Regions from separate parts of the Mesorhizobium sp. KACC 23794 genome, predicted to be linked through region 1. Evidence: riboswitches for the same ligand, from Rfam matches in the RefSeq annotation. Region 1 holds a riboswitch; each other region holds the start of a gene.
The links. Region 1 has a riboswitch for cobalamin ahead of ACSBOB_RS15405 (DUF1636 family protein). Riboswitches for the same ligand answer to the same signal wherever they lie in the genome.
Positions count from the first base shown of each region.

Region 1 (4,549 bases):
ATGTCCGGCAGGACAGAGGGGGGCAACGTAGGGCGCAAGCGCTTCATTGAATTCCGATCGGCTATCCCAGCAAAATCCGTTCCACTTTCCCCCGATCGAGCCCTTTTAGCCCGATCACCACCAGCCGCGAACGGCGGTCGTCGGCGGTCGTCCAGGCGCGGTCGTAGTAATGATTGACGCGCGGGCCGACGGCTTGCACCAGCAGCCGCATCGGCTTGCCCTCGACCTGGATGAAACCCTTCATGCGCAGCACGTTCTCGCTTTCGGCGGCGGCCGAGATGCGGCCGGCGAGCTGCTCGGCATCGGTGATGTTCGGCAGTTCGACGATGAAGGAATCGAAATCGTCGTGCTCGTGGTCGAGTTCGTCGTCGTGGTGGGTTTTCCTGTTCTCGATGTCGTCCTCGACAGCCAGCCCAAGCCCGAGCAGCACGGAAGGGTCGACGCGGCCCTGTGCCGTCGGCACGATTTTCACGGCGCGGGAAAGATGCTCGGCAATCAGTCCGTTTGCCTTGCCAGCCGCCTCTGCATTCATGAGGTCGCTCTTCGAAAGAATCACCAGATCGGCGCAAGCCAACTGATCCTCAAAAACTTCCTCGACCGGATCGTCGTGGTCGAGCGTGGAGTCGGCGGCACGCTGGGCGGCGAGCGCGTCCATGTCGTTGGCGACTTTTCCGGCTGCAAGTGCCGGACCGTCGACGACCGCGATCACGCCGTCCACCGTCACGCGGCTCTTGACGCTCGGCCACTGGAACGCCTGCACCAGCGGCTTCGGCAGAGCGAGCCCGGAAGTCTCGATGATGATGTGGTCGACCTTCGGCTCCATGGCGAGGATCTTGTCCAGCGCCGGCACGAAATCGTCGGCGACCGTGCAGCACAGGCAGCCGTTGGCCAGTTCGATGATGTTCTCCTCCGGACACGCCTCGACGCCGCAGCCCTTCAAGATCTCGCCGTCGATGCCGATGTCGCCGAATTCGTTGACGATCAGCGCCAGTCGCCGTCCGCCGGCGTTCTCCAGGATGTGGCGGATCATCGTCGTCTTGCCGGCGCCGAGGAAGCCGGTGACGACGGTGCAGGGGGTCCTGGCAAGCAAGGCGGTCATGAAAAATCCTTCAGCAGGGAAGCGGGCGGGATGCGGGCGACGAGCCCGCGCTTGAGACAGTCGGGGCGGCCGCGCCAGGGAAGCAGGCCGTCCTGCGACGCGGCAAACAGTTTTGCGCCGGCGATCAGGTCCGGACCGTTGTCGACGCTGAGGTCGCCGAAGACGTAGCTCCAGCAGTTTTCGCGCAGCATGACGGCGCTGAGGCGGCGTTTGCAATTGCCGAGGCATTCGATCTGGCGGACGGCGACGCCGGCACCCCGCGCCATCTCGCGCACCCGGTCGCCGAGAATTTCGCCGGGACGGGGGCGGACGTCCGAGCCGGTCTCGTCACGGCAGGACGAGCAGACGACCAGCGTCACGCCGGTGTCGGCGGATGGCTCGGCAGTCGTCGCCGCGGAGAAGGCGGTTTGGTCCAAACGATACTCCTTGCCCGGGTCACCCGCCGGACAGTCGGATTGATCTGATGACGGCAGGTCTCCTGGCTCACGGCTCTTCCGCCTGACGCCGCCTTCCCGGATTTCTCCAGTGGCCTTCGGCGCGGGCTGACCGCCTACAGTTGCGGGGACAGCTACGGATTTGGGCGAAACCCGCACCGTATTCCCTCTTAGCCCTTCCAGCGAAGCGCAAGGAACAGTTTACTTTCTTTCCGCAGGATCGTCGCAACGCTTCAAGGTTGGCGCGAGCGGAAAAAAGTAAACTGTCCCCGGCATCCGCCGGTCGGGACCGTCACATGCGGTTTACGCCCCGGCCACGGAGCCTGTCAACGCGCCGGAACCGGGCAGAGTATCGGCCAGCGCCGGGCCTAGATCGCCGGCAGGGGTAACTTCGATCCGCTCCAGGCCGAGCCAGCCGCGCATAAGCTCGATCTCGGCAGCGAGTTCGGCAGCCGTATGCGGCGGTGCGCCGGGCTGGGCATAGGCGGCGAGCACACGCAACACGCCGGCAGGGCGGTCGGCCTTCATGTCGACACGCCCGACAATGGTGTCCCCGAGCAGGAAGGGCAGCACGTAATAACCGAACTGCCGCTTTTCGGCCGGCGTATAGATCTCGATGCGATAGTGGAAGTCGAACAGCCGCTCGGAGCGGGCGCGCTCCCATACGAGCGGATCGAACGGCGCCAGCAGCGCGCGCGCCTCGACTTTTCGTGGCAGCCGTGCGCCGGTGAACAGATAGGCCTGGTTTTTCCAGCCCTCGACCGAGACCGGCAGCAGGTCGCCCGATTCGACCAGTTCCTCCAAGCGACCTTTCATGTCGGCCGGCGACAGGCGAAAATAGTCGCGCAGGTCGGAATAGGTGGCGATGCCGAGCGCACGGGCGGACATCAGCAACAGTTGCCGATGCGCGTCGGCGGCCGGGACGTCGGGCCGATCGAAGATTTCCCTGGGCAGCACGCGCTCCGGCAGGTCGTAGAGCCGCTCGAAACCACGGCGCGAGGCGGTCGTCACCTTGCCGGCCCAGAACAGCCATTCGAAGGCATGCTTCTCGTCGCTCCAACCCCACCAGCCGCCCTTGCCCTTGGCGCCGTCTATGTCGGAGGCGGCGATCGGGCCGTCGTCGGCGATGCGCTTGTGGATGGCATCGATCAGGCCGCGATTGGACCCGGCCCATCTGGCGAGGCCAAGATACATCTCCTCGTCGCGGCTCGCGCGCTCCATGCGCCAGCGCATCAGCGGCCAGCTTTCCAGCGGCAGCAGCGAGGCCTCGTGCGCCCAGTATTCGAACAGCGCGCGTTTTTTCCCCGGCGCGGCGGCATCGTCCAGCAGCGACATCGGGTAGGGGCCAAGCCGCGAGAACAGGGGCATGTAATGGGCGCGCACCACGGCGCTGACGGAGTCGATCTGCAGCAGGCCCAGCCGGTCGAGCGTTTTCGCCAGATGCCGGCGCGTGATCGGCCCGTCCGGGCGCGGATCGGCAAGGCCCTGCGCGGCGATGGCGATGCGGCGGGCAAGGGCGAGCGAGATCTTTTCCTTCATCTGCATTCCGGCGGTGTTTGTTGGTGTTTGTCGGAGCATTTTCTGGCGCTGCACCATATGGACGGGGTGCCGGGCACTCGTCCACTGGCCCGCGTCATCATCCTGACAGCATATGTGGTTGATACATGCCGCGAATTCGCCAAGGTTCGGCTTGCTTCGCCCCAGCGCCTGCGCTAACCCTCGCCGCATCGCAGCAAGGTTTCGGGCACTGGCCGAACGGGTCAGACTGTCGCGGTCCCAGCCTCCCGTTCCGTGCTATGATCGGACCAGTCAGGATCGCAAACGGAAGGCCGGAGCATGGACGGGCTACTCAGCTCATATCTCCCCGTCGTGATATTTCTCGCCGTGTCGATCGCTATTCCCGTCGCGCTGGTGGTTGCGCCCTATCTGGTCGCCCACCGCAATCCCGATCCGGAAAAGCTTTCGGCCTATGAGTGCGGGTTCAATTCGTTCGACGATGCGCGCATGAAGTTCGACATCCGCTTCTACCTCGTCTCCATCCTGTTCATCATCTTCGACCTTGAAGTCGCCTTCCTGTTCCCGTGGGCGGTGTCGTTCGGCCAGATCGGCATGCTCGGCTTCTGGTCGATGATGATCTTCCTCGCCGTGTTGACCATCGGCTTCGTCTACGAGTGGAAAAAAGGAGCGTTGGAATGGGATTGAACGACGCTTCCGCCACGCTCGTTGCGCCGAGGCCGAAGGGCATCATCGATCCGAACACCGGCAAGCCGATCGGCTCGGATGACGCTTTCTTCGGCGAGCTCAACAACGAGCTTTCCGACAAGGGTTTTATCGTCACCTCGTCCGAGGCGCTGATCACCTGGGCGCGAACCGGCTCGCTGATGTGGATGACCTTTGGTCTCGCGTGCTGCGCTGTCGAGATGATGCACATCTCGATGCCGCGCTACGATGCCGAGCGCTTCGGCATCGCGCCGCGCGCCTCGCCGCGCCAGTCGGACGTGATGATCGTCGCCGGCACGCTGACCAACAAGATGGCCCCGGCGTTGCGCAAGGTCTACGACCAGATGCCCGAGCCGCGCTACGTCATCTCCATGGGCTCCTGCGCCAATGGCGGCGGCTATTACCACTATTCCTATTCGGTGGTGCGCGGCTGCGACCGCGTGGTGCCGGTCGACATCTATGTGCCGGGCTGTCCGCCGACGGCGGAAGCCCTGCTCTACGGCATCCTGCTGCTGCAGAAGAAGATTCGCCGCACCGGCACGATCGAACGGTGACGTGATGGCTGAACCTAAGGACCTCGTTGTTCATCTCCTTCGCGAAATTCAGGCGGACCTCTCCGCGTTTCGCAAGGAGAGCGACGAACGGTTCTCCAAGCTTGAAGCGGGTCAAAAGAATCTGCGGCTGGCGATGGCTGGCGAGACCGTGCTGAGCCGGATGCTCATCGGAGAATATGAGGAGCGGATCGAGGCTCTCGAAAAGAAGGTCGAGAGCCTGGGGCGTGCAAAATGAATCTGAA
Region 1 covers NZ_CP197465.1:3,156,447-3,160,995, forward strand. Annotated here, with positions in the region: gene cobW (cobalamin biosynthesis protein CobW) at 62-1,099, opposite strand; gene ACSBOB_RS15405 (DUF1636 family protein) at 1,096-1,515, opposite strand; cobalamin riboswitch at 1,551-1,748, opposite strand; gene ACSBOB_RS15410 (winged helix-turn-helix domain-containing protein) at 1,837-3,072, opposite strand; gene ACSBOB_RS15415 (NADH-quinone oxidoreductase subunit A) at 3,370-3,735, shown strand; gene ACSBOB_RS15420 (NuoB/complex I 20 kDa subunit family protein) at 3,726-4,307, shown strand; gene ACSBOB_RS15425 (hypothetical protein) at 4,312-4,542, shown strand; gene ACSBOB_RS15430 (hypothetical protein) at 4,539-4,549, shown strand, end outside.

Region 2 (4,549 bases), 2.1 Mb from region 1:
ATCAGGATACCTATGTCGGGCAGGACCGAGGAGATCATGATCGCATCCGGCTGCGGCGACATAGCTCGTATCTGGGCGATCTGCGGCGACCAGTCGTTCGTGCCGATGGAATGGTTCAGCCGTCCGATGACCTTGCCGCCCCAATGCTCGAAGCTCTGGCCGAACCACTCGGGCAGCATGTCGGACCAGGAGCCGGCGTCGGCCGACTTCAGGAGAACCGCCGTACGCAGGCCCTTCTTGTAGGCAGCTTCGGCACTCGATGCAGCATTTACCGGATCAGGAACGGCACCGGCAATGAAGTTTTCGAAGCCGGCAACCTGCATCTCCACCTGCGTATTCGGTGCGGAGAAGACGGTCGCTCCATATGGCTCGGCGATCTGCGCGATCGGGATCAACGAGTCCGGGAACGGAATGCCCGTGACGACCTGCGCGCCCTGATCGAGGAACTTCTGCGCGATGGTGACCGAGAGCTGCGGCTCGGACCTTGTGTCCTCCGCCATGATGGTGACTTTCGGGCCGACGCCTGCCACATTCAGCTTGTCGGCCAGGCAGCGTGCGCCCTCGACCTCGACGTAGGGCGCGTAGGCTCCCGTCAGCGAGGCGGCGATACCGATCTTGAGTTCCTGGTCATCGGCAAGTCCGGGCGAGGTCATCGCCAGCAACAGACCCAAGCCTATCCGAGTCCTTCCGTTCATCTGTAGTCCTCCTGTTACTGGTTTTGTTTCTTCATGCGTTGTGCTGGGGCGGTGTTCCCATCTGCCCGCCAGGGCCGACATAAACCTCGATCACCCGTCGATCCGCCCACACGTCCCGAGGCGTGCCGCTTGCGATCAGCCGACCCTGATCCATTACGAAAAGCCGCGCGCAGACACTGTTTATGAAGCGCAGGTCGTGGTCGATAACGACCACGCCGACACCTTTGCTGTTGCGGATCAAGGTGATGACCTGGTGTAGTTTTTCGGTCTCTTCGTCGTTGAGACCGGCAGCCGGTTCGTCCAGCAGCAGGATTTGCGGGGCAGAGGCCATGGCGCGGGCGATCTCCAGCCAGCGCTGCATCCCGTAAGGCAGGCTACCCGCCACCGCGGCGGCCGATGCGGCCAGGCCGAAAGTATCGAGCAAAGCGTCGACCGAGACTGTCGCGGCCCGGTCTGGCCGTAGCTGAACGCAGCGAATATGTGCGACCTCGACATTCTGCCGGACGGTCAGGTCACGGAAGACCCGCAGATTCTGAAAGGTGCGTGCGATGCCTGCCGTGGAAATCGCCCTCGGGTCCAACCCCTGGACATCGCGCCCATCCAGTCGGACCCAACCGCTGTCGGGACTGAGGAAGCCGCTGATGACGTTGACCAGAGTCGACTTCCCCGCACCGTTGGGGCCGATGAGGCCGACAATCTCGTTCGCGGAACAATCGATCCGCGCGTCGTCAAGCGCGCGCACGCCGCCGAAAGATTTCTGAATGCCTGAAACGGACAGCACGGCCCGCGTCCCCTGTTATGGCCGGTCTTTGTCGCCGGCTCTTCGAGCTGAAAGGTTAGCTATCTTTGGCCTTAGAGCAACAACAATTTTCTAAAATCGCAAAGTTTATCGCTTATGGCAATTTTCTTCAGGGTCTGGGCGTCGTCGTCGTTGCGCCATCGAAAGACCGGACCCGCTCCATCCAGGGCGTGGTATCGAGATGCCCTTCTGCGTGGTTTCAAGGATGCCGTGACAGGCGTTCCGCTTCTGCCGGATTTGGGCTATATGCTGTAGAAGCGTTGCGCTACCTGCCCCGGCCCGCCCGCCAATGCCGACAGTGCAACACCTTCAAGTGTGACGCAGGATAGAAAGACATAAACATTTCTTTATATCGCCATTGACATTGGCGATGCGTTGATGTGCATTGACGCCGTCATGGTTCCCTTGGGCCGTTCGTGGTCCAAGGGCTAAGAGGGAAGCCGGTGCCCCAAAACAGGGAAAGCCGGCGCTGCCCCCGCAACTGTAAGCGGCGAGCTGACGTTCATTGATGTCACTGAGGCCATCGGCCTTGGGAAGACGAACGAAGGCGACGACCCGCGAGCCAGGAGACCTGCCGTGACAGATAACGTCCACGGGCGGGGTGTCCTGTTGTGTACGCTGGAGAGCTGGTCCGGTAGGACGCCGCTCGCCTCGCGTCTGCAATCACCCCACCACAACCATATCGGGGTGTCATATGTCTTCCCAAATATCCGTAGCAACGCTCGGCGTGCCGAGGATCGGACGCCATCGCGAACTCAAACTCGCGCTCGAATCCTATTGGTCGCGCAAAAGCTCGGCCACTGACCTGATCGACGCGGCAAAGAAGCTCCGCGTCGCGAACTGGCTCGAGCAGCGCGACCGCGGGGTGACCGCGATTCCGTCCAACGATTTCTCGCTCTACGACCACATGCTCGACACGGCGGTGATGGTCGGCGCGATCCCGTCGCGCTATGGCTGGAGCGGCGGCAACGTCTCGCTCGATACCTATTTTGCGATGGCGCGTGGCAGTCAAGGTGACGCCGAGGCCAACTGCGGCCACGCCCACGCGCATGATCAAGGCCATCATGGCGTCACCGCGCTCGAGATGACCAAATGGTTCGATACCAACTACCACTACATGGTGCCCGAGTTCTCGACCGAACAGAGCTTCGTCCTGTCTTCCACCAAGCCTGTGGACGAGTTTCTTGAGGCGAAGGCATTGGGCATCCACAACCGCCCGGTGCTGGTCGGGCCGTTGACCTTCCTCAAGCTCGGCAAATCGCTGGAAACGGGGTTCAACCCGATCGCGCTGCTGGCGAAGCTGATGCCCGTATACGAGGAGCTCCTGAGAAAGCTGGCGGCGGCCGGGGCTGAGTGGGTGCAGATCGACGAGCCGGCGCTGGCGCTGGATCTCATCCCAAACGAGCGGGAAGCGTTCAAATTCGCATACCGGCGACTTGCCCAGGCGGCACCCGACCTCAAGATCATGCTGAACACCTATTTTGGCGCGCTTGGCGCTGACCTTGACGCCGCGCTGGCCGTACCGGTCCATGGCTTGCACATCGATCTGGTGCGCGCGCCGGACCAACTTGCAGCGGTCGTTGAAAAGGCCCGGCCGGACCTCGTCCTGTCGCTCGGGGTGGTCGACGGTCGCAATATCTGGCGTGCGAACCTGCCTTCGATCCTCGACATGGTCGAACCTGTGGCGGCGCGGGAAGGCGCGGCAGGGATCGAGATCGCGCCATCGTGCTCGCTGCTGCACGTACCGATCGACGTAGAGCTCGAACGCGCGTTGGAATCCGATCTGAAATCCTGGCTGGCATTTGCGGTTCAGAAAATGGAAGAGCTGGCGACGATCGCCGGTGCCCTGGCGGATGGCAGGGCGAGCGTGCAGGCAAAGCTCGACGCGTCGGCGGCCACGCTTGCCTCGCGCGCGTCATCGCTCACGGTGAACGACCCGCTGGTACAGGGCCGCATGGCCGAGATCGGCGAAGGCATGAAGAAGCGGAAGAGCAGCTTCGCTGTAAGGCGCAGGCTGCAAGCGGCAAAACTGCGTCTGCCGGCTTTCCCAACCACTACGATCGGTTCCTTCCCGCAGACGGCGGAGGTACGCAAGGCGCGCTCGAAGCACGCCAAGGGCGAACTGAGCTACATGGACTACGACGCGTTTCTGAAGAAGGAGACAGCGGCCGCGATCCGCTGGCAGGAAGAGATCGGCCTCGACGTGCTCGTCCATGGAGAATTCGAACGGAACGACATGGTGCAGTATTTTGGCGAGCAGCTTTCCGGTTTCGCCTTCACGCAGCATGCATGGGTGCAGAGCTACGGTTCCCGCTACGTGCGACCGCCGGTCATCTTCGGCGACGTCTCGCGGCCCAACCCCATGACGGTCGCCTGGTGGCAGTATGCGCAGTCGCTGGCGAGCAGACCGGTGAAGGGCATGCTGACGGGTCCTGTCACCATCCTCAACTGGTCCTTCGTACGCAACGATCTCTCGCGCAGCGAAGTCTGCCGCCAGATCGCGCTGGCGATCCGCGATGAAGTCGTCGACCTTGAGAAGGCCGGCGCGAAGATGATCCAGATCGACGAGGCCGCCCTTCGCGAGGGGCTGCCTTTGCGCAAGGCGGACTGGAAGACCTATCTCGACTGGGCCGTGGAGTGCTTCCGCATCTGTTCGAGCGGCGTCGTCGACGAGACGCAGATCCACACGCATATGTGCTATTCGGAGTTCAACCAGATCATCGATGCGATCGCCGCGATGGACGCCGACGTCATCTCGATCGAGACCTCCCGTTCCCGCATGGAACTGCTCGATGCGTTCAAGAGCTTCAAGTATCCCAACGAGATCGGCCCCGGTGTCTACGATATCCATTCGCCGCGCGTTCCGGAGGTCGGCGAAATGGCAGACTTGCTGATCCTCGCCCGCGAGCGCTTCGGCGACGATCAGCTTTGGGTCAACCCCGACTGCGGGCTGAAGACCCGAAAGTGGGAGGAGGTGCGGCCAGCGCTCGTCAACATGGTCGCAGCGGCCCGGCAGTTGCGCCAGACGGCGGAAGCGGCATGACAATCGTCGGGG
Region 2 covers NZ_CP197465.1:5,283,877-5,288,425, reverse strand. Annotated here, with positions in the region: gene ACSBOB_RS25925 (ABC transporter substrate-binding protein) at 1-695, opposite strand, end outside; partial or broken gene ACSBOB_RS25920 (ABC transporter ATP-binding protein) at 727-1,377, opposite strand; cobalamin riboswitch at 1,875-2,087, shown strand; gene metE (5-methyltetrahydropteroyltriglutamate--homocysteine S-methyltransferase) at 2,189-4,537, shown strand.
Region 2: another riboswitch for cobalamin. It lies ahead of metE (5-methyltetrahydropteroyltriglutamate--homocysteine S-methyltransferase); the one in region 1 lies ahead of ACSBOB_RS15405 (DUF1636 family protein).

Region 3 (4,549 bases), 2.1 Mb from region 1:
AGAAATTGATGTCGATGACGTTGTCGAGCATCCGCATCGCCGTACTGACGGTGCGAGCCAGCCGATCGAAGTCGAGCCCTTTCTCCGCCACGTGGTTGGCGAGATTGACCGAGCCGAGATTGCACACCGCCACCTCATCCCTGGATGTGTTGAGTGTGATCTCGGTGCACAGGTTCGACGAATGCACGACACCCACATGTCCCTGCGGCGAGCGGATGTTGCAAGGGTCCTTGAAGGTCACCCACGGGTGCCCGGTCTCGAACAGCATGGTCAGGATCTTGCGCCACAGGTCGACCGCGCGGACTTTTCGGAACACTTTCAGACCGCCGCGCGCGGCCTTCAACTCGTAGGCCTCGTAGGCGGCGCGGAACGGGTTGCCGTAGAGATCGTGCAAGTCAGACGTCTCGTCCGGTGAGAACAGCGTCCACTCGGCATCGGCCTCGACCCGCTCCATGAACAGGTCCGGCACCCAGTTGGCGGTGTTCATGTCATGCGTGCGGCGGCGGTCGTCGCCGGTGTTCTTCCTGAGGTCGAGGAACTCCTCGATGTCGACGTGCCAGGTTTCGAGATACGCGCAGACGGCGCCCTTGCGCTTGCCGCCCTGGTTGACGGCAATCGCCGTGTCGTTGGCCACTTTCAGGAACGGCACCACGCCCTGGCTCTCGCCATTGGTGCCCTTGATATGCGCGCCGAGACCGCGCACCGGGGTCCAGTCGTTGCCGAGCCCGCCCGAGTATTTGGCCAGCAATGCGTTGTCCTTGATGCCCTTGAAAATGGCGTCGAGATCGTCGCCGATGGTGGTCAGGAAACAGGAGGAAAGCTGCGGCCTGAGCGTGCCTGCATTGAACAGCGTCGGCGTGGAAGCCATGAAGTCGAACGACGAAAGCAGATCGTAGAACTCGATCGCGCGCGCCTCGCGGTCGATCTCGCGGACCGCCAGTCCCATGGCGACACGCATGAAGAACGCCTGGGGCAATTCCAGCCGTTTGCCTTTCGTATGCAGGAAGTAGCGGTCGTAGAGGGTCTGCAATCCGAGGAACTGGAACTGCAGGTCCCGCTCCGGCTTCAATGCGGCGCCAAGCCTGGCGAGGTCGAAGCGGCGGAGTTCCGGGTCGATCAATTCAGCTTCGATGCCGGCGCTAATGAATTGCGGAAAATACGTCGCGTAACGCGCCGCCATCTCAGCCTGGGTGGCCTGTTCCGACCTGCCGGAGACGAAACTGAGCGCCTCGCGCCGCAGCCGGTCGAGCAGCAGGCGGGCCGACACGAAGGCATAGTTCGGCTCCTGCTCCACAAGGGTGCGCGCAGCCAGGATCGGCGCCAGCGACAGCTCGTCCAGCGTGATGCCGTCGTAAAGATTGCGGCGCGCTTCCACGAGTATCGGCTCCGCCGCCACGTCGTTCAGCCCGGCGCAGGCTTCCTTCACAATGGCCGCGAAACGCGCTTCGTCGAATGGCACAAGGTTGCCGCTGTCGGTCTTGACGTTAAGGGCCGGTATTGCCGCGGTCGCATCTGCAGTCTTTGCAGCGGCTCTCTCCCGCGCGCGTTCCTCACGGTAGAGCACATAGGCGCGAGCCACCTTGTGGTGCTCGCCTCGCATGAGCGCCAGTTCGACCTGGTCCTGTACGTCCTCGATATGGAACGTCCGGCCGTCGCCAACCCGGCGGGTAAGGGCGGAGGCCACCTGATCGGTCAGATCCTGGACGACATCATGCACCCGCCGCGAGCCGGCCGCGGTCGAACCCTCGACGGCCAGAAACGCCTTGGTCAGCGCCACGGTGATCTTGGTCGCGTCGAACGGCGTCACCGTGCCGTTGCGGCGGATGACGCGATAGCCAGGCTCGGCTGGCGCGTTCTGTTCCTGCTGGATATGGATCGAACCCTGTTGGGTCCCATTGGTGTGAAGGACGGTCGCCGGCATCTTTTCCCCGTGGCGTTTCGACGGGGCAGCTGCGGACGCATGCGATCGACGGGAAAAATCCAGCCGGCGCAATGCACCACCAGGACACCCCGCCTGTTGACGTTCATTCCGCCGCGGCAGGTCTCCTGGCTCGCAGGTCGTCACCTTTGTCGGCCTTCCCGGTGCTTCACACACCAGTGGCATTTGTCGACGCAGGCTCGCTGCTTACAGTTGCGGGGGCAGCGCCGGTATCACACCGGCTTCCCTCTTAGCTTCCTTACCGGATGACGATTCGGAAGAACCATGGCGTCAATATGTAGTACCCAGGGCGCCGGCGCTGTCAATGAATAGCGTTGCGATCATCCCCACTATTCCCGCGATTGTTCGACACAGTCGAAGAGGCGGTCGTCGCCCCGCTTTACTGCTTGCGCGTTGATGTCCACGCCGAGTCCGGGCGAAACCGTTGGCACCAAGGACCCGCCTCGCCAAAGACCGATTCTTGAAGGTCAATTCGGCCTATCAGCAGCCCGAATCGCCCGCGCGCAGCTTCGCACGTGGCCGGGCGGCGAGTGAATGGTCCAGCTCTGCCTGACGGCCATCATCAGGACCCTGTGCGAATCAATATGCGCTGCAATATGTTTCTGTGGTGGGACGGGGATGATTGGAATAAGCGCCTGCGGCATGGTCAAGACACGTGATCTCAACGACGCTGTTCTGGCCGGGGCTTGCGGACCCCGGGCATTGCAGGCAGGCACGCTGTATCAGCGGCAAGGGCGGGTGACCGAAGTCGTCGTCGAGGAGAATGGACGCCGGATTACGGCGAGGGTCCAGGGCAACGAGACGCGGCCGTATCGCCAGACGATCGCGATTGAGGAAAAAACGCCCGGCCGGATCGTGGTCTCGGGTGAATGCACGTGCCCGGTAGGCTTCAACTGCAAGCACGTCGCCGCCGCGATCGTTGCCGCCCGCGACGTCGGCGGCAGAACGGGTTCGGTAAATCGGGCTGCCGACTGGGGACAGTCATCACGTCGCGCGATCGAGCCGCCCCCCGGCGTCAAACGCATATCGGCTCCTGCATCGCAGCCGCAAGCCGGGCTGCTGTCCGCCTCCCTGGTCGGCTGGCTGGACAGCCTCGGTGCGGCCGAGCTTGCGGACTCCGAAGACTATCCTGCGGAGGTACATCACAGGCTCGTCTATCTTCTCGACAGCCATGCGAGCGGCGACCGGCACCCGGTTCTCGTCGTCCGCGTGTTCAAGGTGCGCCTGCGCAAGGACGGCACATTCGGAGACGATTCGCAGCCTTTCGATCTGCGGAAAATGTCAGCCAACCCACCCAAATTTGTCAGGCCCTCGGACCTGGCGAATGCAAAGCGCATGTTGATGCTGAGCAGCGAATATTCCAGCACGCCGTCCTTTCTCCTCGCGGACGCCGCGGGAGCCGACTTGCTGCCTTTCCTCCTTGCGACAGGCCGGACACGCTGGCGCAGCCTCGGCGGTCCGGCCATGTCTCCCGGCCCATCGCTCGACGGCAGGCTCGACTGGTCGCTTGGTGAGGATGCCCGGCAGCGCCCCGTTATCGTGTTGGCCGGCGAGAATCATGATGGACTGATCACCTTGCGGGCAACGCCGCCCCTCTGGGTCGATCCGGCGTCCGGACAGATCGGGCAGATCGAAACCGGGTTGAATCGCACGCTTGCCGCTGTGGTCCTTGCCGCGCCACCGATCGCGCCGGGTGATGCGCCGGTGCTTGCCGAAGCCATCCAGAAAAAAGGTGCACATCTTGCCGCCCTGGCGCCGCGGGTGCCGGAAATGGAAGAAACGCTCGGCGGATCGCCGCTGCCGGTGCTGCGGTTGCAGGCCGCCACGCTTCCGGTCGAGCCGCTAACCGGGTCTGGGATTCGCTACGGCTGGACCTGGCCGCCCGCGACCGAGACGGTCGGAGTCGCGCGCGCCGCATTCCTTTATGACGATATCGAACTTGCCGCGGAAGACACCCGGCCGCAGCCGATCCTGGCGCGGCGCGGGTGCCTCGTTAAGGTCAAGCGTGACCTTCGGACGGAAGTAGCACGTCTCAAGCGCCTGTCGGAGTTCGATCTGGTGGCGGTGGCGAAAGCCAGGCCCGGTGCCGCCAGCACGCACGGTTCGGCGCTTGTGCCCCTCGAAGCAGACGCCGGCTGGCTCGATTTTCTATGGCACGACAAGGCCACGCTCGAGGCCGAAGGCTGGCGCGTCATCATCGCTGCCGATTTTCCGGTGCGGCTGGCGAGGCCGGAGACCGGCCTTCAGGCCCGCCTGCGCGAGAGCAGTGGCATCGACTGGCTGGAACTCGACCTCGGCGTGGTGCTGGATGGCGAGACCGTCGATCTCGTGCCGGCGCTGGTCGCCCTGATCCTGTCGCCGGCTTTCGAAGCCACACTTGATTCGTTGCAGACCGACGACGAGGATCTGCCGTTCTATCTGCCGCTGAACGACGGCCGTATGCTCGGCCTGCCGGCTGCACGCATGCAGCCGATCCTGGCGACCTTGGCCGGGCTCCTTCTTCACCAGGGCTCGGGCAAGCCGCGGCTGACCGCCGCCGATGCGGTTGCGCTGGACGCGCTGGAGCAGGCCGGCGTCGTCTTTCGCGGCGGCGACAATCTGCGCGCGCTC
Region 3 covers NZ_CP197465.1:5,265,646-5,270,194, reverse strand. Annotated here, with positions in the region: gene ACSBOB_RS25860 (ribonucleoside-diphosphate reductase subunit alpha) at 1-1,921, opposite strand, end outside; cobalamin riboswitch at 2,020-2,221, opposite strand; gene ACSBOB_RS25855 (DEAD/DEAH box helicase) at 2,582-4,549, shown strand, end outside.
Region 3: another riboswitch for cobalamin. It lies ahead of ACSBOB_RS25860 (ribonucleoside-diphosphate reductase subunit alpha); the one in region 1 lies ahead of ACSBOB_RS15405 (DUF1636 family protein).

Region 4 (4,549 bases), 2.1 Mb from region 1:
TTCGTCGTTACCGCCGGCATAGAGGAAGTCGCCATCGCCGAGCGTTTCGAGCGCGCCAACGACGACTATTCCTCCATCATGGTCAAGGCGCTGGCCGATCGTTTTGCGGAAGCCTTCGCCGAGCGATTGCATGAGAAGGTGCGCAAGGATTTCTGGGGCTACGCGCCGGACGAGAACCTGTCGCCGGACGAACTGATCGGGGAACCCTATCAGGGCATCCGCCCGGCGCCCGGCTACCCGGCCCAGCCCGACCACACGGAGAAGGTCACGCTGTTCCGGCTGCTGGATGCCGAGCGGAACGCTGGCGTCAGCCTGACGGAAAGCATGGCAATGTGGCCGGGCTCATCGGTATCCGGCATCTACCTGTCGCATCCGGAGAGTTATTATTTCGGCGTCGCCAAGGTCGAGCGCGACCAGGTCGAGGATTACGCGCGGCGCAAGGATATGCCGGTCGAGGACGTGGAACGCTGGCTCGGTCCTATCCTGAACTACGTGCCGACGCCCTTCGCGGAAGCGGCGGAGTAGAAGCTCTGACTTTGATATGAGGACTGCCATTCCTCAATGCGTCAGCGCGTCTGTCGTTCTTCTATCCGAGAGGGCCTGTTCCAAAACTTCACGATTGGGACCAGCAATCCAAGCGTCGCTTGCGAAAGCAACGAAGCGGTTCACTGCTCGCGGGGTGACATTGAGCGGAAGGTTTCCGTAACGTCCAACGAGGGCGATTTTCGGAGTTAGAGGCGCGACGATTTGAGCGGTTCGGTCCCTCAGGGCGGAGGGTGGAGTATTTGCATATCCATCAACCATCCATGCAGCACCGCGATCGCTGATGATAAAGCATTCACCCTTGGGAGCGGTCAGCTTGAGCCAAGACAGTCGAGGGAAGTGCCGAACCTGAAAGTACCATGCCTGCATATGTATTGCTTCTAAGCGATCTTCGCTACGCAGCTTCCACTTCCAGCCTTTGCGGAGTAGTTGGTGAAATTCTTCTTCGCTGTCTACTTGGCGAAGTTCTCCGGCCTCCGGGGCTTCAACGCTCAGGGGACACTGCCGATCTGAAACTTTTTCGAAGCCAATAGGAGGTGATTCGACAGCCGTCGTATCCCAAAGTTCGTTCGCTGCGCGCTCGACGATTTCTATGAAGCCGGGTGTACGTGCTGCTTGCCACGCGACGAATCGCCAAACCTGTTGAGGAACGACTGAGGTTTCTTCTCCTTCCAAAGCCATTCGTCTGATCGCTTTGGCTGCCTCACGTTCAATTTTTGCCAAATGGACTTCGACTGAGGCATCGGTGCCCGAAAAGCCGCCGGGGCCGTCATAGAAGCCTCGAACGATCGAGACATTTTTGGGTGAACGGCGACTGATCTCTCCGGTCTTCAGCGATGCGATCCATATGGATGGCTCGTGGCCGATGGTCGTTTCGGGCGATGCAAAGCCGGCCAAAAGGAATTTAGGTACAGTGTGTGCTCGGATACTCATTTCGTTCCGCTCGAATGACAATCACCGCTGTCGTTAAAGCCAACGTCGATATCAATCTTAATTCATTCAGGAACCGTTCCCGAGGTATTCCGCCCCAAAATAGGATGCACGGCCAACGACTCTCGCCTTGTCGTCTTTACGCCCGGCTCGTGTCGCTTTCGTATGGACGGGACTCGCGCGGCGGTGGTTAGATCACATCGTTCAAGGTGCTCTTCGGTGAATTGGCCGAAGGGATAATTGGGAAGCCGGTTTGATGCCGGCGCTGCCCCCGCAACGGTAGCGAAGCGAAGATTCCGACGGGATACCACTGGGCCGGGAATGGCTTGGGAAGGTGTCGGAAAGGTCCCGCAAGGACAGCTTCGGAGTCCGGAAACCAGCCTCGAACCATTTGAACTCGACTGATCGCGGTGGGCGGTCAAGGGGGAGAGCGTTGCGGTCGGGTCAGGCCACCCTTCCCGCAGCCATCTATCCTCAAGCACCACCAAGTTCAGTCCTTTGCTTTGCGAGGACGGACATGGACATACGCAACGAAATGCTCTCGCGGCTGCGCAACCGCAAGGCCGGCTACAGTCTCGACCAGGCATTCTATATCGACCCGGCATACCATCAGCTCGACCTCGAGCACATCTGGTACAGGGACTGGCTGTTCGTCGGCCATGACTGCGAAATCCCAAGCCCGGGCAACTACTTCACTGTTCAGGTCGGCGCCTATGCCGTCGTGCTGGTGCGCGGCAACGACGGCAGCATCAACGCGCTGCACAATTCCTGTCGCCATCGCGGCTCCCGCGTCTGCCTCGAACATCGCGGCAGTGCGGCCAAGCTCGTCTGTCCGTACCATCAATGGACCTATGACCTCGACGGCTCGCTGCTGTTCGCGCGCCAGATGGGCGAAAATTTCGACACGTCGACGTTTGGGCTGAAGCAGGTCGCCTGCGAGAGCGCCGGCGGTTACATCTTCATCTGCCTCGCCGCCCAGCCGATGGATTTCGCGCCGTTCCGGGCGATGATGGAACCCTACTTCCTGCCGCACCGTCTGCGCGACGCGAAGGTCGCCTACGAGAGCACGATCATCGAGAAGGGCAACTGGAAGCTCGTCTGGGAAAACAACCGCGAATGCTACCACTGCGCGGGAAACCACCCGGAGCTTTGCAAGACGTTCCCGGAAGCACCGACCGTTACCGGCATCGACGGCGCAAAAGAAGATCCTGAAATCGCGGCGCATTGGCAGAAGTGCGAAGCCGCCGGCTTGCCCAGCGCCTTCGTCATCGATGACCGCGGCCAATACCGTGCAACGCGCGTGCCGCTGCTTCGCGAGGCGGTCAGCTACACGATTTCAGGCCGCAAGGCCGTTCAGATGCGCCTGTCCGACAATGTGAACATGGACCGGATCGGCTCCCTGCTTCTCTACCACTATCCGACCACGTGGAACCACGTTCTGTCGGACCACGCGATCACGTTCCGGGTCATGCCGATCAGCGCGACGGAAACGGCGGTAACAACCAAATGGCTCGTCCACAAGGACGCTGTCGAAGGCATCGACTACCGTCTTGACGAACTGACCCATGTCTGGACCGAGACGAACGACCAGGACCGCCAGATCGTCGAGGAGAATGCGCGCGGCATCCATTCGCCCGCATACGAGCCCGGCCCCTATTCGGAAATCCACGAGGGCGGCGTCGCCCAGTTCGTCGAATGGTATTCGAGTTTCATGGAAGGCCGGCTGACCGAGGGCGACCGCCCGGCGCTGCGCTTCGTCGCCTGATCCGAGGCCGCTTGCCATGAACATGATTGTCACCGGCACCGTGCCCGTGCCGCTGCCGCTCGACGAGATGAAGCCGTGGAACTCGGCCAGGCAGATGCTTGTCTGCACCAGCGTCATCGACGAGGCGGCCGACGTGAAGACATTCACCTTCGTCGTCGAGGGCGGCGGCTGGTTCCGCTACATGCCCGGACAGTTCATCACCGTGGAATTGCGGGCCAAAGGTGGCGACCTCCACCGCACCTACACGGTTTCATCCTCGCCCTCGCGGCCGTATTCGATCTCGATCACCGTCAAGGCGCAGCCGACCAGCATCGGCACGCGCTGGATGTTCGAGAACGTCAGGCCCGGCTCGCGCGTTCGCGCCTACGGGCCGAGCGGGCATTTCACGCTAGCCCGCAATCCGGCGAAAAAATACCTCTTCATCTCCGCCGGCTCGGGCATCACCCCCATGATGTCGATGCTGCGCTGGCTGTCCGACTGCGATCCGGGCGCGGACATCGCGTTCCTCAATTCCTCGCGCCGGCCGGAGGAGATCATCTTCCGGGACGAACTCGAAATGTATGCCCGTCGCATGCCGAACCTGTCGCTTGGGTTCCTCCCGGAAGCGCGGTCGGCAGCCGCGCCGTGGGGCGGCCTGATGGGCCGCATCGACCGCCACAAGTTCGCGCTCCTGGTCCCGGACTTCATGAGCCGCGAGATTTTTTGCTGCGGTCCCGAACCCTTCATGAAAGCGGTGAGCACCATCGTGCGGGCCGAAGGCTTCGATATGGGCCGCTACCACCAGGAAAGCTTTGGCGCGACGTCGATCGCCGAAGCGGTCCACAAGCAGGCGCCGGACATCTCGCTCGATGGCACGGCTGCCGGGCTGATGGTCAGTTTCCTCGGCTCCGAAGAGCAGATCGCGTGCATGCCCGGCCAGACCATCCTGGAGACGGCGCGTGCGGCGGGCGTTCGCATTCCGGCCGCCTGCGAGTCCGGCATCTGCGGCACCTGCAAGGTGCTGAAGCGCGCCGGCGATGTCGACATGCGCCACAATGGCGGCATCAGCGCGCAAGAGATCGCCGGCGGCTATGTGCTTGCCTGTTGTTCCCGGCCGTTGTCGCCCGTGGAGATCGAGGCATGACCGCGCGCGACGGTTACGGGACGGCGATGCCGACCCATCTGATCGACGCAAGGAAGATGGCGGCGATATCGCCGCTGCCGCCGCCGGAGGAAGTGTTCATCGACTGGCTGATGTCGGTGCCGCCGGACGACTGCCTGGAGGCCGCGGCGCGTTACCAGATCGAGATCATCGACCGCTCCGCCCTGTTC
Region 4 covers NZ_CP197465.1:5,276,859-5,281,407, forward strand. Annotated here, with positions in the region: gene metH (methionine synthase) at 1-525, shown strand, start outside; gene ACSBOB_RS25885 (DUF4238 domain-containing protein) at 559-1,476, opposite strand; cobalamin riboswitch at 1,664-1,872, shown strand; gene ACSBOB_RS25890 (aromatic ring-hydroxylating oxygenase subunit alpha) at 1,991-3,238, shown strand; gene ACSBOB_RS25895 (2Fe-2S iron-sulfur cluster-binding protein) at 3,255-4,361, shown strand; gene ACSBOB_RS25900 (hypothetical protein) at 4,358-4,549, shown strand, end outside.
Region 4: another riboswitch for cobalamin. It lies ahead of ACSBOB_RS25890 (aromatic ring-hydroxylating oxygenase subunit alpha); the one in region 1 lies ahead of ACSBOB_RS15405 (DUF1636 family protein).